One region of the Anoxybacillus sp. TBDG-1 genome, then DNA from elsewhere that is predicted to be linked to it. Evidence: riboswitches for the same ligand, from Rfam matches in the RefSeq annotation. Region 1 holds a riboswitch; each other region holds the start of a gene.
The links. A riboswitch is a leader RNA that binds a small molecule or an ion and turns the genes downstream of it on or off. The one in region 1 is predicted to bind cobalamin.
Positions count from the first base shown of each region.

Region 2: linked by a shared signal. The riboswitch ahead of ACYQY7_RS05070 ((2Fe-2S) ferredoxin domain-containing protein) and the one ahead of ACYQY7_RS11895 (ABC transporter substrate-binding protein) in region 1 are both predicted to bind cobalamin.
Region 3: linked by a shared signal. The riboswitch ahead of ACYQY7_RS10055 (ribonucleoside-diphosphate reductase subunit alpha) and the one ahead of ACYQY7_RS11895 (ABC transporter substrate-binding protein) in region 1 are both predicted to bind cobalamin.
Region 4: linked by a shared signal. The riboswitch ahead of metE (5-methyltetrahydropteroyltriglutamate--homocysteine S-methyltransferase) and the one ahead of ACYQY7_RS11895 (ABC transporter substrate-binding protein) in region 1 are both predicted to bind cobalamin.

Region 1 covers NZ_JBTZSY010000047.1:8,738-12,725, forward strand. Annotated here, with positions in the region: gene ACYQY7_RS11895 (ABC transporter substrate-binding protein) at 1-876, opposite strand, end outside; cobalamin riboswitch at 995-1,186, opposite strand; gene ACYQY7_RS11900 (ATP-binding protein) at 1,254-3,017, opposite strand; gene ACYQY7_RS11905 (response regulator transcription factor) at 3,014-3,730, opposite strand; gene ccsB (c-type cytochrome biogenesis protein CcsB) at 3,819-3,988, opposite strand, start outside.
Region 2 covers NZ_JBTZSY010000011.1:28,211-32,198, reverse strand. Annotated here, with positions in the region: gene ACYQY7_RS05090 (energy-coupling factor ABC transporter ATP-binding protein) at 1-407, opposite strand, end outside; gene ACYQY7_RS05085 (CbiQ family ECF transporter T component) at 391-1,113, opposite strand; gene ACYQY7_RS05080 (energy-coupling factor ABC transporter substrate-binding protein) at 1,106-1,375, opposite strand; gene ACYQY7_RS05075 (energy-coupling factor ABC transporter permease) at 1,372-2,124, opposite strand; gene ACYQY7_RS05070 ((2Fe-2S) ferredoxin domain-containing protein) at 2,121-2,483, opposite strand; cobalamin riboswitch at 2,624-2,805, opposite strand; gene ACYQY7_RS05065 (LacI family DNA-binding transcriptional regulator) at 2,890-3,924, opposite strand; gene ACYQY7_RS05060 (glycoside hydrolase family 31 protein) at 3,941-3,988, opposite strand, start outside.
Region 3 covers NZ_JBTZSY010000031.1:4,393-8,380, reverse strand. Annotated here, with positions in the region: gene ACYQY7_RS10055 (ribonucleoside-diphosphate reductase subunit alpha) at 1-1,906, opposite strand, end outside; cobalamin riboswitch at 2,020-2,219, opposite strand; gene ACYQY7_RS10050 (cytochrome d ubiquinol oxidase subunit II) at 2,313-3,350, opposite strand; gene ACYQY7_RS10045 (cytochrome ubiquinol oxidase subunit I) at 3,365-3,988, opposite strand, start outside.
Region 4 covers NZ_JBTZSY010000069.1:2,711-6,698, reverse strand. Annotated here, with positions in the region: gene ACYQY7_RS13300 (ABC transporter ATP-binding protein/permease) at 1-396, opposite strand, end outside; gene ACYQY7_RS13295 (hypothetical protein) at 412-1,539, opposite strand; gene ACYQY7_RS13290 (hypothetical protein) at 1,875-2,012, opposite strand; cobalamin riboswitch at 2,258-2,446, shown strand; gene metE (5-methyltetrahydropteroyltriglutamate--homocysteine S-methyltransferase) at 2,588-3,988, shown strand, end outside.

The DNA of each region.
Region 1 (3,988 bases):
ATCGGAATTGACATCGTATACTCGTTTATTTTTAATTGCAGGAACTTCTTTCCACGCTGGGCGAGCGAGCACTTGCTCGACAGCGTTCGGTGTGTAATAACCGTACGTCGTAATAATGACGTCTGGGTTTAATGCCACCGCATCTTCTTCAGTAAACATCGGCCATCCTTCTTGATCGCCTGATGCATTTTTTGCATGAATGATCGTTAACATTTCATCCATAAATGTTCCTTTTCCAGCTGTATAAATTTCAGGTGCAGGAGAAACTTCGACCCAAACTGTCGCTTCCTCTTTTACTTCCTTTGCTTTTTCAGCAATCGCATCAATTTTTTGTTTCATTTTCTGCACAACATCCGCTGCTTCTTTTGCTTTCCCTGTCGCCTTCCCTATCAGTTCAATCGACGCATATACATCATTGAACGATGTGGCGTTTGGCACTATAATAACTGTAATGCCCGCATCTTTTAATTGCTTTAATCCTTCCTCAGAATTGTGAGCGCTTGATGCATGGGCAAGCACAACGTCTGGTTGAAGCGAAATAATTTTTTCTACATTAAATTCCATTCCACCTATTTTTTCTTTGTTTTTCACATCTTCTGGATAGTTATCAAAATCGCTGACACCGACAATGTTGTCGCCAAGTCCTAACGCGTACGCAATTTCTGTATTGCTCGGAATGAGCGAAACGATTTTTGTCGGTTCTTTTTCAATTGTAACATCGCCAACCGCATCTTTTATCGTAACCGGAAATGCAGTCTCCTCTGTTTTCGCCTCTTGCTTCGTTTCTTTCGCTTGCTCCGCGTTATTGCTACACGCTGCTAATCCGAGCGTCAATACGAGCGCCAAAAGCCACACATACTGTTTCCATTTCTTCATCGTTTTTCCCCCTTTTATGTATATCAAAATAAAAAACTCATCCCAAATGGAATGAGCTAGAAACAACAAAAGATAATAAACCCTCTTGTCGTTTCGCTGTCTCACTCCCCGAAGACGCGAATGACGATACAAAAAGGCAGGTCTACTGACTTATGCTTCATCCTACTTTGAAGCCTTCCCATACGAATCGTACAGTGGCACGTTTCATTTCGTCAGCATTTACAGTTGCGGGGACAGTTCTGGACTTGCACCAGATTCCCTATTAAGTCTACTAGGTTGCCCATTCGACACCTTTTTGCAACGGACGTATGTAATTGTCGAACAATTTTTACGTTTCTATCATAGCGAAAAATATCGTTAATGGCAACAAATTTTTTCTATTTTAATGGCAATGTGAATGTAAACGTCGTTCCTTCTCCTAGTTTACTATGAACATGGATCGTTCCTTTATGTGCTTCAACGATGTTTTTCGCAATCGCAAGGCCTAAGCCCGTGCCTGAGCGACCGCGCGTGCGTGCTTTATCCGCTTTATAAAAACGCTCAAATACAAAAGGTAAATCTTCTTCTGGAATACCTGTACCAGAATCTTGTACAGAAATGCGTACTACTTCTTCATTCGTATCGACAATGACACGTACTTCCCCACCGTCGTCTGTATGTCGAAGAGCGTTATCAATTAAATTCGTCATCACTTGTTCAATACGATCAGGATCAAACGAAATAATGAGTTCGTTGCTCATGTCAACAAGCAAATGGACCCCTTTTTCTTTCGCTAGCGCTTGAAATTTATGAATGATACGGTCAATATACGGTCGGAGGGACACTTGCTCGCAATGAAGCGTTAAATGACCAGCTTCCATGCGCGCTAAATCAAGCAAATCGTTCACAAGGCGACCCATACGCAACGATTCGTCATAAATGACTTTTGCCAATTCTTTTTTCTCTTCATCTGTCGCCGCAATATCATCGACAATCGCTTCGCTATACCCTTGCAACATCGCAATCGGCGTGCGCAACTCATGCGAGACGTTTGCGATAAAATCTTTGCGCAATTTATCAAGCCGTCGTTCCTCCGTCATATCGCGAAGCACCGCAACAGCTCCCCGAATGACCTTGCCGTTGTATAACGGCGTCATAACAATGACCCAATTGCGACCTTGTAAAGCTATTTCTGCTGCTTGTTCTTTCTCTTCTGCTACAGCTTTTGTAAACAATTCATTCACTTCGGGAGGAAGTGGCGATAAATCGTCACGTTGTCCTTGCTCATAGTACCATGCTTGTAAAAATCTATCGGCAGGCGGATTTGTAATAAGCACTTCGCCATTTCGATTGAGCGTGATGACACCATCCGCCATGCTGCTTAAAATGCTGGCTAATTGCTCTTTTTCTTGGTTTAGCGCATTAATATGAAATTGCAGTTGCCGACCCATTTGGTTAAATGCCATCGCCAGTTCTCCGATTTCGTCATGGGTGACGATCGGCACTTTAGAGTCAAATTTTCCGCGTGCGATTTCAAATGCAACTTGCCTCATTTTGCGAAGTGGCGCTGTAATACGTGTAGACAAGAAAAAAGCAAACACCGTCGTTAGTACAATTGCAATAAATGCCGCAAGAAAAATAAATTTTGTCGTTTGCTTTGTCGTTTCTTCCACTGCTTTTAACGATTGATATACGAAAACAGCACCGTTTCCATTAGAGGTATGAAGCGGGACACCGACAATAAATAGCTCGTTATATTCATTACTTCGCATTGTTTGATTTGGGACAAGCGTCCGTTTCACCACTTTTTCCCCATCAAAAACACGCGATAACTGTTTATCTTGCTGAATAAATGAAAGTGGTAAATCGGCAAGTTTTCCATTTGGTGAGTACCAATAATGACGGTCATCGATAATAATCATAAGCTTCGATACGTCATCAACCATCGTCCATGCAATGGAGCGTGCAAATTGTTCATCATGCTCCGCCACAACACGAGCCACTTTCACGGCTTGTTGAGTTAATTGATTTCCTGTTTTCTCTAAATCATATTTTTCGAAAAAGCCGAGCAACAAAACGGTTAAAATAAAAAGGACGAAAGCAACGAGCAACAAAATGGTCAGCCATAGTTTGCCGACGACACTACGCCATAATGCCATCATTCATTCACGACCTCAAATTTATACCCGACACCCCAAACGGTGACGATCATTTTCGCTGCAGCTGGCGACACTTTATTTAGCTTTTCGCGCAATCGTTTGACGTGTGTATCGACTGTGCGCAAGTCGCCAAAAAACTCGTAATGCCATACTTCTTTTAACAACTGTTCACGATCAAACACTTTATCTGGCGATTTCGCTAAAAAGTGAAGCAACTCGTACTCTTTCGGAGTTAAGCTTACTTCATGTCCATCCGCTGTGACACGATGCGCATCATGATCAATTGTTAAATGTGGGAAAACAAGCACATCACGCGCAGTCGTATCCGTCGGTACATATGGAGAGTTAGCTGTGCGACGAAGCAATGCTTTAACACGGAGCACGACTTCACGCGGGCTGAACGGTTTCACAATATAATCGTCCGTTCCTGCTTCAAATCCTTGCACGCGGTTTGCTTCTTCTCCTTTTGCTGTCAACATAATGACTGGCGTTACTTTTTTCTCACGTAATTGTTTACATACTTCGATGCCATCTTTTCCTGGTAACATGAGATCAAGCAAAATTAAATCATAATCATTTTCAAGCGCTAACGCTAGCGCATCTTCGCCGTTTTCCGCCTCGTCAATAACATACTGTTCACGTTCTAAATACATGCGAAGCAAGCGGCGAATTCGTTCTTCATCATCAACAACTAAAATTTTAATTTCTTTCTCCATGATGTCATACCTCCTCCTTTTCTATTGTACAAAACCGGTAAACTTTTTTCTACTTCTCATAAAAAAACGCCTTCATTACGAAGACGCTTTAAGATCCAGCATATGAGTGTAAACCGGCAATAACTAAGTTCACTGCTACTAAGTTAAACATAATGATCGCAAAGCCGATCACCGCAAGCCATGCGGAACGTTCACCATGCCATCCTTTCGATAAACGTAAATGCAAAAACGCGGCATAAAACAACCATGTAATAAGCG
Region 2 (3,988 bases), on a different contig from region 1:
AGTGACAGCCATTTTTTTTGCCCGAGGCTTAAATGATGAATCGGTATATCGCGCCATTGATGGAGTGAAAACTGTTCGATAACATGTTCCATTTGCTCACGATTCGCTTGTAAACTAAGTGCCAATTCCTCGTCGATCGTCGGTGCTAAAAATTGATGTTCCGGGTTTTGAAAAACGACACCAACATGTTTTCGTAAACAATCTCTATTTACTTTCCTTTCTTCCCAATACACGTCCCCTTTCGTCGGGCGGTAAATACCGTTCGCATGAAGCAACCACGTCGTTTTTCCACAACCGTTTTTTCCAATTAATGCATATTTTTTTCCTCGTTCAATCGTAAGTGATACTCCTTTTAACACGTATGCGCCGTTTCGATACGTATAATGAACATTATGAAACCGTAGCATATAAGCCCTCCAAAATAAATAGCACAACAATTCCAATAAACGCTTCGATGACATACCTTCTTGGCAACTGTTCATCTGCACACATTGGAACAGCAAAAGAAACGTTGCGCGCTTGTTGTGCAATCATCATCGCCTCATAATGATGCAATGTTTGACGTAACAACTGTGCAACAGCCAGTGAAGCAAAGCGCCAATCCCGCTCTCCACGTTTTATTTGCACCGTAACAAACAGCTCTTTTGCTGTTTTTTCTACTATAAAAATAAAACGATACGTCAACAACAGCAGCTCAATAAACACACTAGGGATGCGCCACTTGTTTAACGCATGCGCTAAGCGGAAAAATGGCGTTGTTGCCGCAAGAAAAAATAAAATAACTGAACTTGTAAACGTCCGTAAACAAATCGTACCGACATTAGAAATATTGTCACTCATCAAGCGAATATGTCCATCAAATGAAATGAGAAGAGGGACGCTGCTTCCAATGGCAATAAGCGTGATAAATGCACAGACACGTAAACAAACACTCGAAGGCAAACGCGCATAAACAATGAGCCAAATAAGCAACCATCCGACAATGAAAAAACGACCGACATTTGTCCCAAATAGTGCGAATATAAGTAAAATAAAGGAAAATATTAACTTGAATGTCGCATTCAGTTTAGACAAACGATTGCGATATGCCCATGCATCAAGCCAACTAACCATTCCGTTTTCTTCCCCTATACAAACCGATAATGTAGCCGATTACCCCAGCACCAAATGCAGCTTGTAAAGAAAACAGCAACGTTTCCACTTCTCCGCTTGGGGGCTCAAAAAATACATCAAACCATGGCTCATAATTTGGCGAAATTTGTCTGATCATCTCCTCCGCAAGCGTATCCGCTCCAGCAAACTCTGTATTTTTCACGATGAGTAGCGGCAACATGATTAACAGCGCGGCAACAAACAGCAATGTCCGATTGTTCATTCAAAAGACGCCCCTTTCTGTTGCAAAATATCCAGCTCTTGCTTCGTGTACGTATGTAAAAAATTCCATACGACGACGGTAAGCAACCCTTCTGTTACAGCAAGCGGCACTTGTGTCACCGCAAAAATCGAAGCAAATTTCAAAAATGCTCCCCATACACCGCTTGCTGCGTCTGGAAACGCGAGCGCAAGTTGAACGGATGTCATAATATACGTCGTTATATTCGCAATCATTGCGGCAAGAAAAACAGAAGCGCGCATCGATACACCAATTTTTTTACATCCAGTAAACAATACGTATGCAACAAATGGACCAACGACAGCCATCGAAAATGCATTCGCTCCAAGCGTTGTCAATCCACCATGCGCAAGCAAAAGGGCTTGAAACAATAATACTGCTGTACCGATGACCGTCATAACAAACGGTCCAAATAAAAGTGCGCCAAGACCTGTCCCTGTCGGATGCGAGCTACTTCCTGTGACAGACGGAATTTTTAACGCCGACAATACAAATGTGAACGCGGTAGCAAGTGCAAGAAATAACCTCACCTCTGGCTTTTGTTTCATGAGGCGCGTAATCGTGCGCAAACCGACAAAGAAAAACGGTAAAAATAGCAGCCACCAAACGAGCGCCCATTGCCAAGGTAAAAACCCTTCCATAATGTGCATCGCATATACAGAAGGCGAAAGTGCAAACAAAATATAGGCAGCAGCGCACACACTAACAATCCAAAACAACGGTTTCTTCACTTTTTCTTCCCCCTTGTCGCAACGCTATATTCAGGCATGACAAAGCCTTCGTCATATGTGTACGTCACATATTCATGCAACATTTCACCATCGCGCACATGTTTTCGTACGATGTCCCTTCCAACTTGTTCGTCAATCGTACGGTACCAAACACCTTCGGGATAAACGATAACGACGCACGCATCCTCACAGCGACCGTTACATCGTGTCCGTGTCGTATGAACGTGCGCATGTAGTTGCAACGTGTCAATTTCATCACGAATTGCTTGCGTCACCTCCTCTCCACCTTTTCGCATACAACTCCCCCCGTTACAAATCAACACATGATGTTTCGTTCCTTGTAAATCCCATGTCGCCATATATGTCACTCCTTTTTAAAAATAAAAAAGCACCTCTAGGTAGAGGTGCAGAAAAAACGAAATATTCAAACAATAAAGCTCCCGCAAGTGTTGTTTATTTTTCATCGTCCCCGCACGTCTACCTATATTCCCGTAGGCAGCCGACGTATCGCAAGCAGGCAGGTCTCCTGGCTTAGGTTCATCGTTTCGTTGCGCCTTCCCAAAAAATCAGTGGCATATTGCAACGAAACTCCCCATCACAGTGGCGGGTACCGCGACGGCTTTGCACCGTTCTTCCCTTTTAAGCATACGGACGTATGCACCGTACTTGCTCATCGTATCATTTTTTCAAAGAGCATGAATGTTAAGAATATAATACATCATTTTTTTCTTCTCGCCTAGCCTGTTTTATAAAAAAAGCACCTTCTTATTTAGAAGGCGCTTTGTAATAATCGCACGAAAATCGTTTCACAAGCGTATGTGGAATGATGATTCGTTTAATTGGCTCATTCGGGTTTTCGATTTGTTGAATTAAATTTCTTGCCGCTTCAAAGCCAAGTTGAAAAATGTTAATGTCTACCGATGTTAACGGCGGACGAGAAATTTCCGATAAAAGTACGTTGTTAAAGCTGACGATTGATACATCCCCCGGCACGCTTAATCCTATTTCAGCAAGCGTATTTAACACACCGAGCGCCATTAAATCGTCCGCCACGACGAGCGCCGTTGGCGGTTCGGCTAACGAGAGAAGCTCCTTCATCGCCTCTTGTCCGCCTTCTTTTAAAAATTCTTCATGTACGATGTAATCTTTTCTATATACAAGCCCTGCAGATTTCAACGCTTTTTCATAACCGCGCAAACGATCCATCGTCACAATGAGATTGACGTTTCCACCGACAAACGCGATGCGCTCATGACCAAGTTCAATTAAATATTCCGTTGCCTCGCGCGCCGCACGGACGTTATCGTTATCAACGTGCGTAATTTCCTCTGCTTTTTTATGCGGTTTTCCAATCACAACAAACGGCACATCTTCTTTTTGTAAATACGCCATAATTTTATCGTTCGTACGCGAATACAGCAAAATTACACCGTCGACGCGCTTTCCTTGCACCATATGCACAACGCCATCGTAAATTTCCGCTTCCGTCTCTCCAGTCGATAACTGTAAAGCGTATTGCCGATCATGCACCGCTTTACTAATGCCGCGAATGACTTCTGGGAAAAACGGGTTTTGAAACGCTTTATCTGCTGAACTCGGCATGACGAGCCCGATCACTTGCGTTGATTTATTTGCTAAACTGCGCGCGATGAAATTCGGATGATAGCCAAGCTCTTTCATCGCCTCGCGCACTTTTTTCTTCGTTTTTTCGCTAATCCGCGGGCTATCTGCGATGACACGCGAAACGGTCGATGGCGCCACGTTCGCTCGCTTCGCTACATCTTTAATCGTTACTGTCATAAAAATCCCCCATCTCTTACAACACAAACGTGTTTGTCGCTTCATCGATGACTCGTTGTTCCCC
Region 3 (3,988 bases), on a different contig from region 1:
CCATTAAATAGCCGTTTCGAACCCCGTATTTCATGACTTGCTGTTTTAAGCCGTCCCAGTCTAAATCATCATGCGAATGATAGTTACGCAACTCAAAATATGTTCCTGTATGCCAATCCGACCCTTCGAACGCCGGATAGGCTCCTTTTTCTTTTGCTAGCTCCATGCTTGCTTGAATCGTTAAATAAGCGATTTTTTCGAACAATTGATCAGCAAGCTGAACACTTTCCTCGCTATTCCATTTGATCCCTTTTAACGCTAATAAATGGTGCCAAGAAAATGCCCCTAGACCGATTGCCCGATATTTTTTATTTGTCATTACCGCTTGCAACACTTCAATCCGATCTTCGTTTAAGTCAATCACGTTATCTAACATGCGCACTTGAATCGGAATGAGCCGTTCGAGCACACCGTCTTGAACCGCGCGAGCAAGATGAATACTAGATAGGTTGCAGACGACAAAATCACCTGGTTTTTTATGGATAATAATTTCGCCATCTTGTGTATATTCTTTTGTTACGGTTGTTGGACTCATATTTTGCATAATTTCTGTACATAAATTGCTCGAATAAATCATGCCTGCATGTTTGTTTGGATTCATTCGATTCGCTTCATCACGGTAAAACATATAAGGTGTTCCTGTTTCTAACTGTGATTTCATAATCCGTTTCATCACTTCAATGGCAGGCACGCGCTCTTTCGTTAATTGCGGATGATTGACGCATTCCTCATATTTTTCGCGGAAGGAGCCACGTCCTCTTTCTTCATCGTAAAAATCTTCAAGACCTAACGGATTGCCGTTTTTATCTTTCCAACCCATTACCTTTTTCACTTCGTGTGGATCAAATAAATACCAATCCCCGCGCTTTTCGACTTGTTCCATAAACAAGTCAGGAATGCAAACGCCATAAAATAAGTCGTGGCATTTTTGACGCTCGTCACCGTTGTTTAATTTGGCGTCCAAAAACGAGAAAATATCTTTATGCCAAACGTCTAAATATACAGCGATAGATCCTTGACGTGTACCAAGTTGATCCACCGATACAGCCGTATTGTTTAATTGGCGCATCCATGGAATGACACCAGACGATACACCTTTAAATCCTTTAATATCCGAGTTGCGTGCGCGAATTTTTCCTAAATATACACCAATCCCGCCACCGCCTTTGGAGAGGCGAGCGACGTCTGTATTTGATTCATAAATGCCAATTAAACTGTCATCTACCGTATCAATAAAACAACTTGATAACTGTCCGTATGATTTTCCTGCGTTTGCGTAGGTTGGTGTGGCGACCGTCATATACTGATTCGATAACGCCCAATACGCTTCTTTTACTAAATCCATTCGTTTAGATTTATCTTCATTGACCATGAGTGTTAAAGCAATCGTTAAAAAACGCTCTTGTGGAAGTTCGTAAATTTCACCGCTATAACCTTTTGCTAAATAACGATCAACAAGCGTTTTTAAGCCGATGTATGTAAATAGCTCGTCTTTTTTGGGATCAATCCACGTGCTCGCTTCTTGCAGTTCCTGTTTCGTATATCGTTCAAGTAAAAACGGGTCGTAAATACCAACATCAACGAGCAGTGTTTGCAATTCATAAAAATGTCGATATGTTTCAGAACGTTCGTAGCCACGGTGTGTAGCTGCCTCATCGTATAGCCGTTGTAAATAGAGCCGTGCTGCAACAAATGTCCAATCTGGCTGTTCCATGGTGATTTCATCAAGCGCGTTTAAAATAAGTTTATTTATCATGTCTTTGGATGTTCGGATGTGGGCAAGCACTCGTACGGTACGTTCGATATATCGCTCACTTGATAAATGCGGAAAGTCTTTCAAAATATGAAACAATAATGTGCGAATCGTTTCTTCATTCACTTCCGTTTGTTGTTTTATGTGCATCATGTAAAATCCCTTCCCCTTATAAAATAAAAACATCCGCTTTTGTTGAGCGGATGAAACGATGGAAAAAGGCATGCTTTCACCATCGTTTCATCTTCTCAACCCCCGAAGAATATGAAACGATACAAGGAAGGCAGGTCTCCTGACTCGCGCTTCTTCCTACTTTGGATTCCTTCCCGTATATGCGCCACAAATAGCTGACATATACAGTGGTGTTGTTTCCATTTCGTCTGCGCACACAGTTGCGGGGACAGTTCTGGATTCGCACCAGATTCCCTATTAAGTCCGTTCGGACACCTTCGCTTGCCGGTTTCAATATATAGTTACTTTTTGTTTTTTCATCACAATATATTGTATAAAAAAGGTTTACGTTTAAAACTATAACGAAAAATTTCAACATTTGCAATCATTATTTTTCATCATTTGCTAAATAGCGACGATCTTTCATAAACAGCCTCCAAAAATAAATGAATCCTGGAAATAAAATTGCAAAGCCGACAATATACGTCACGAAAAGGGCGCGAAATGTATTCGGATGCGTAAATCCAGACTCGATTGTTATATCTGGATAAATCATATATGGCAAATGAGCTTTGCCGTATGCGTAACTTGCACAAAAATATTGCAATACGATCGCCACAACAGCAAGACGCGGCATCCCACGTCCGTTTTTCTTTTTCCATGAAGGAAGAAAAAGAGCTAAACCAGCCACGAGAAATAATGCGACAGAAGCGGCAAGCCATGGCCAACGTGCAATCATTCCGTCATATAGCCAATGCGCTTCATTTCGCATCGTGATCATAATTAAAATTGAAGAAAGGAGAGCAAATGGTCCGATAATGAGCGCATCGCGACGATAAATCGTATACGCTTCGATTTCATTTGCTTCGTTTGAGTAGTCTGCTAATAAAAGCGACGAAAGGAAGAGTGTACTTGTAATCGCAAAGGCGATAAATGCATATTCGTGTGGGCTTGTAAATAAGCGATCAAGCCGGAGACGACTGACGCCATTAACCGTTTCGACAAAAGATCCATGTGTAATGGGTAATACGCTAATTAAAAATGCTGGAATAAGCAAACCGCTTATACCAGAAATGTAAACGAGCACTTTTTCATACTTAGGAGCAACGTGCGAAAAGACGAGGAACGCACTACGTACAGTAAGCAAAAGTAAAATAATGCTTCCCGGGATAAGTAAAATGGTTCCAAGCATAAACGTTGCTCCTGGAAAAAAACTGACGAGTGCCACAACGATGGCGACGATAAATACGTTTGTCACTTCCCATGTTGGTGATAAATATCGGTTTGCGATTTTCGTTGCTTTCGTTTGTGGACGATTGATATATACCATTGACCAAAAACCTGCTCCAAAGTCCATTGTCGCCATGACGGCGTAAATAAAAATAAATCCCCATAAAATTGAAATGGCAATTAATTCATCTGTCATCATCTTGCTCCTTTCTACATGTGTGTAGATAAATGTTGTTCAATCGGATGACGGCGGAAGTACGAACGCAAGACGAGCACGACGGCTACAAGTAAAAATACGTAAATAGACGTAAATAAAAGAAAAAGTGTTCCTAAATTCGTCGATTGTGTCACAGCTTCTGCAGTTGTCATCATGCGATAAATAACCCACGGTTGTCTGCCTGTGCAAGCAAAAATCCAGCCAAATTCAATGCCGAGAAGGGCGAGGGGACCAGCGGTAACGATCGTCCACATAAACCAGTTTGGAAATATTTTTTGTTTTTTTACTCGATGCCAAATGAATCCGACGATCGAAAGAAGGAGAAGAAACATGCCAATTCCGACCATTGCATTAAAAAGTGTATGGACAAACAATGGCGGCCACCATTCTTCAGGAAAATCATTTAACCCGACAACGACAGTATCGAATCGATTACCAGCTAAAAAGCTAAGCAGCCACGGAATTTCAATGCCCCATTTTACCGTTTGTGTTTCGCGATCTGTAAAACCACCGATAACGAGGGGGGCGTGCGACTGCGTTTCAAACAACCCTTCAGCAGCGGCTAATTTTTCAGGTTGATACTCATGAAGGAGTTGCGCTGATTCATGCCCGTTGAT
Region 4 (3,988 bases), on a different contig from region 1:
CCCTAACCCTACCGTATTGAGAAGTTCTATCGCTCTTTTTTTTCTTTCTTCTTTTGATAATCCTAATAAAATCATGCTCATCTCTACATTTTCCAAGGCGCTTAAATGAGGAATAAGGTTAAAGCTTTGGAACACAAACCCGATCTTTTCCCGTCGTAAGCGCGCCCATTCCTTCTCGTTGAATTCCCGAACATTTATAGAGTTAAAAGTGTATTCCCCATCATCCGCATAGTCTAACCCACCAATAATATTCAATAAAGTCGATTTTCCACATCCTGACTCCCCTAATAAATAAACGAGCTGTCCTTTTTGAAGATGTAAAGAGACCCCTTTCAATACTTCAACACTTTCACTATTTAATTTGTAGTACTTTGTTATATTCCGAAGAGTGATCAATTATTTCCATTCCTTTCAACTTAAAGATTTCTTTTTAGACAGCTTATAAAGAAATAATCCAAAAAATATCAACACTAAAAAATACGTTATTCCTTCGAAGAAAAGAATCACATATTTAAAGTATCCCTCAATGTTAATGGATACATAATATATACCTATGAACCCGACTACTATTGACATCAATACAAACAATATATTCAGAATCCCAAAAAATTTTATAAACTTCTTCTTAATAATCTCTCTCTCATCAAAAAGAACTTCCTCGCCTCTTCCTAAAGCCAACTTCAGAGATTTTTCATATAGATTAGGTATTTCAACAATGTTCGATAATATCCAGTAACCGTCCAATTTTATGAACGGTAAAATATTAGAAAAAATCATCAATACATTCCAAAGAATAAATGTCGCTAGCCAAGTGGAATGCCCAAAATATAAATCATAGGCGAGGGAGCATAAAGAAAATATTATTAGTTGGATATAGACCCCAGCAATGAGAGTAATTATTTTTTTCTTTTTATCTTTAAAAGACCAGATTCCACTCACATCACAATACAGAGCAGGGGAGAAAAATATCAACAAAAAACCGATTTCTTCAACCTTTCCCCCAAAATATTTACAAGCTATACCATGACCTAGTTCATGCAAAAAAATGACTAGAATTGTCACGATATAAAAGGTTATGAAATCAAAGAAGACAAAGTCTTTAAAAAATCCATCTGTAAGTTGAGAAATATTTTTCAAAAAAATAATTGATCCCATCATAATAATCAATGCCGAAAAAATGAGCAACAATCTATTAACTGTTTTATTGCTTAAAAATTTATTAACTAAAAGATGAAGATATGTATCTGGATTAATTAACTTAAACCTGTAGAAAAGTATATTTTTTCTTTCCTTCTTCACATCCCCAACCACACCACATTCCTCAAGAGAATGTATAAACTTACTGAAATCCTCTTCGCTTATTTCATACTTACTCAACACAGTTTGAACGTCTCTACGAGCTGTTAGTTCTCGCAACATGTTAGCTTCTTGAACACCTAATCTGAAATACTTACCATATCGTTTAATAATAAAATAATCCTTATCTTCAATGAATTCTATACCATTCATATCTATGTTTTTGATATTTATATTATTCAATACCTTTCACCTCCCACTAAATCAAGTAAAGTTTTTGGGGAATCATCAGGAAGATCCCAAGAATATGAGACCTCCCTAAATATAACACTATAAACCGAAAAATCCGTCAATAAAACCTCTAATAAAATCTTTAATCATCTCCCACTTACCAGGAGCAACAACTGACTCTAGTGATTCAACCTTAAAATTCATCATTTTTTCTTTCCACCTCACCTAGATTATTTCTTACACTACATTCAGCCAAAGATTCCTGTAAAAAATCCCCTAGGGGAAAGAGTCTTTACACTAAACTGAAAATCTAGCAAACATAGCTATGTATGCATAGAAAACCGTTTTTAATTATCAAAAAGACCACCGAAAGTTACAATCCAACTAACTACTTTGCCTGTGTAGTATCCAATTTCATAAGCGATAGATCCTTTACCAGGAGCAACAACGGTTTCTAAAACCTCAATCTTGTAATTTAGAGTCATGAAAATACCCCCTTAATTTATATTTTATAGAAATAATGTAGTATCGATACCATGTAAAACTATAACAAAAAAAAAAAAAAAAAAATCAATACTTTTTAACATAAAATTATCAACAAAATACCAATATTAACTTAAAAGAAAAATATACCCATTTATCATAGCGTTTCTCAAGACGTCCACACGAAAAAAACATTTCAGTTGAAAAAAACAAAAAGTTCGTTTATTCTGAATTTTATACAACAACATAATAAGTTCACGCAACAGGTGGTTCACAGATGCTGTGAATCTTAAAAGGGAAGTTTGGTGAAAGTCCAACACGGTCGCGCCACTGTGATGCAGAGCTGTTATCATCATCCACTGTTTCATGTGAAATGGGAAGGAGATAAACAGCGATGAAGCTAAGTCAGGAGACCTGCCTGTTGTATGCACTTACGACCTACGCGTCATAGGGAGGAGTGAGGACATATGATCTTGAGGCACTTCGTGTATCTCAATACGAGCTAGCTATGCCCTCCTTCTGTTTGGAAGAGGGTTTTTTTGCTTGATTGGGATATAAATGACTGGAGGTGCTTAACTTGTTCATCCGTAGTTCAAATGTAGGGTATCCGCGCATTGGTGAAAAAAGAGAATGGAAAAAAGCATTAGAATCTTTTTGGAATGGGCAAATAAACAAAGAGCAATTCATAAAAACAATGGAAGCGATTCGACTCGATTCGATTCGTAAACAGCTAGAGAAAGGAATCGATCTCATTCCAATCGGGGATTTTTCTTTATACGATCACGTGTTAGATACAGCATTTATGTTTGGATATATTCCTAAGCGATTTCAACAAATAGACGATGCGCTTGAGCAATATTTTGCGATAGCACGTGGGACAAATGGACAACATGCGCTTGAAATGACGAAATGGTTTAATACAAATTACCATTACATCGTGCCTGAAATTGGACAAACAAAGCCAAGATTAGTAGAGAATCGCCTATTGAAAGAATACAAACTTGTCAAAGAAACACTCAATTTAGAAACAAAACCTGTATTACTTGGACCGATCACGTTTCTTTTGCTTTCTAAGCAATACGAGCGAAACGAGTGGCGAAAATATCTCGCACAATTAGTTCCTGTTTATGTGGAATTGTTAAAACAACTAGGCGAGGCAGAGGTGCCATTCGTACAAATGGATGAACCGATTCTCGTGCAAGATATAGACGATGATATGATCGATGCATTTCGTCATGTATACGACGTTTTTCACCGCAATGTGCCGAATGTAAACCTTATTTTGCAAACGTATTTTGATAGCGTATCACATTACCGTGAAATTGTTGCATTGCCTGTCGCAGGCATCGGGCTTGACTTTGTGCATGATGATGGCAAAAATCTGAAAAATATAAACACCTACGGATTTCCGAAAGATAAAATATTAGTCGCCGGTATTATAGACGGTCGAAATGTATGGAAAAGCTCGCTTGCACAAAAAGCGACGCTTCTTCACCATCTAGCAAACGTTGCCAAACAACTGATCATTCAACCATCCTGCAGCTTACTGCATGTTCCTGTCACGACAAAACATGAACATACATTACCAATGGAGCTTGCTGGAGCTTTATCATTTGCGGATGAAAAATTAGATGAAATACGTATGTTGACAGAGTATATGAACGGAAACGTAACGATCGACAAGCTAATCAAATACGATCAACAAACAAACCGTAATTTAACCAAGTTCCGCCAACAACAGGAACAAATAAATGACATTACAACCGTTCCGGTAAGTCGAACACCTTACAGCGAACGACAAAAAGCACAACAAGCCCATTTACAGCTTCCGCTTTTGCCGACAACGACGATTGGTAGCTTCCCACAAACGCGCGACGTGCGCCAAGCTCGGATGAAGTGGAAAAAAGGTGAATGGAACGACAACAAATATAAATCGTTTATAAAAAAAGAAATCGCAAAATGGATCGACATTCAAGAA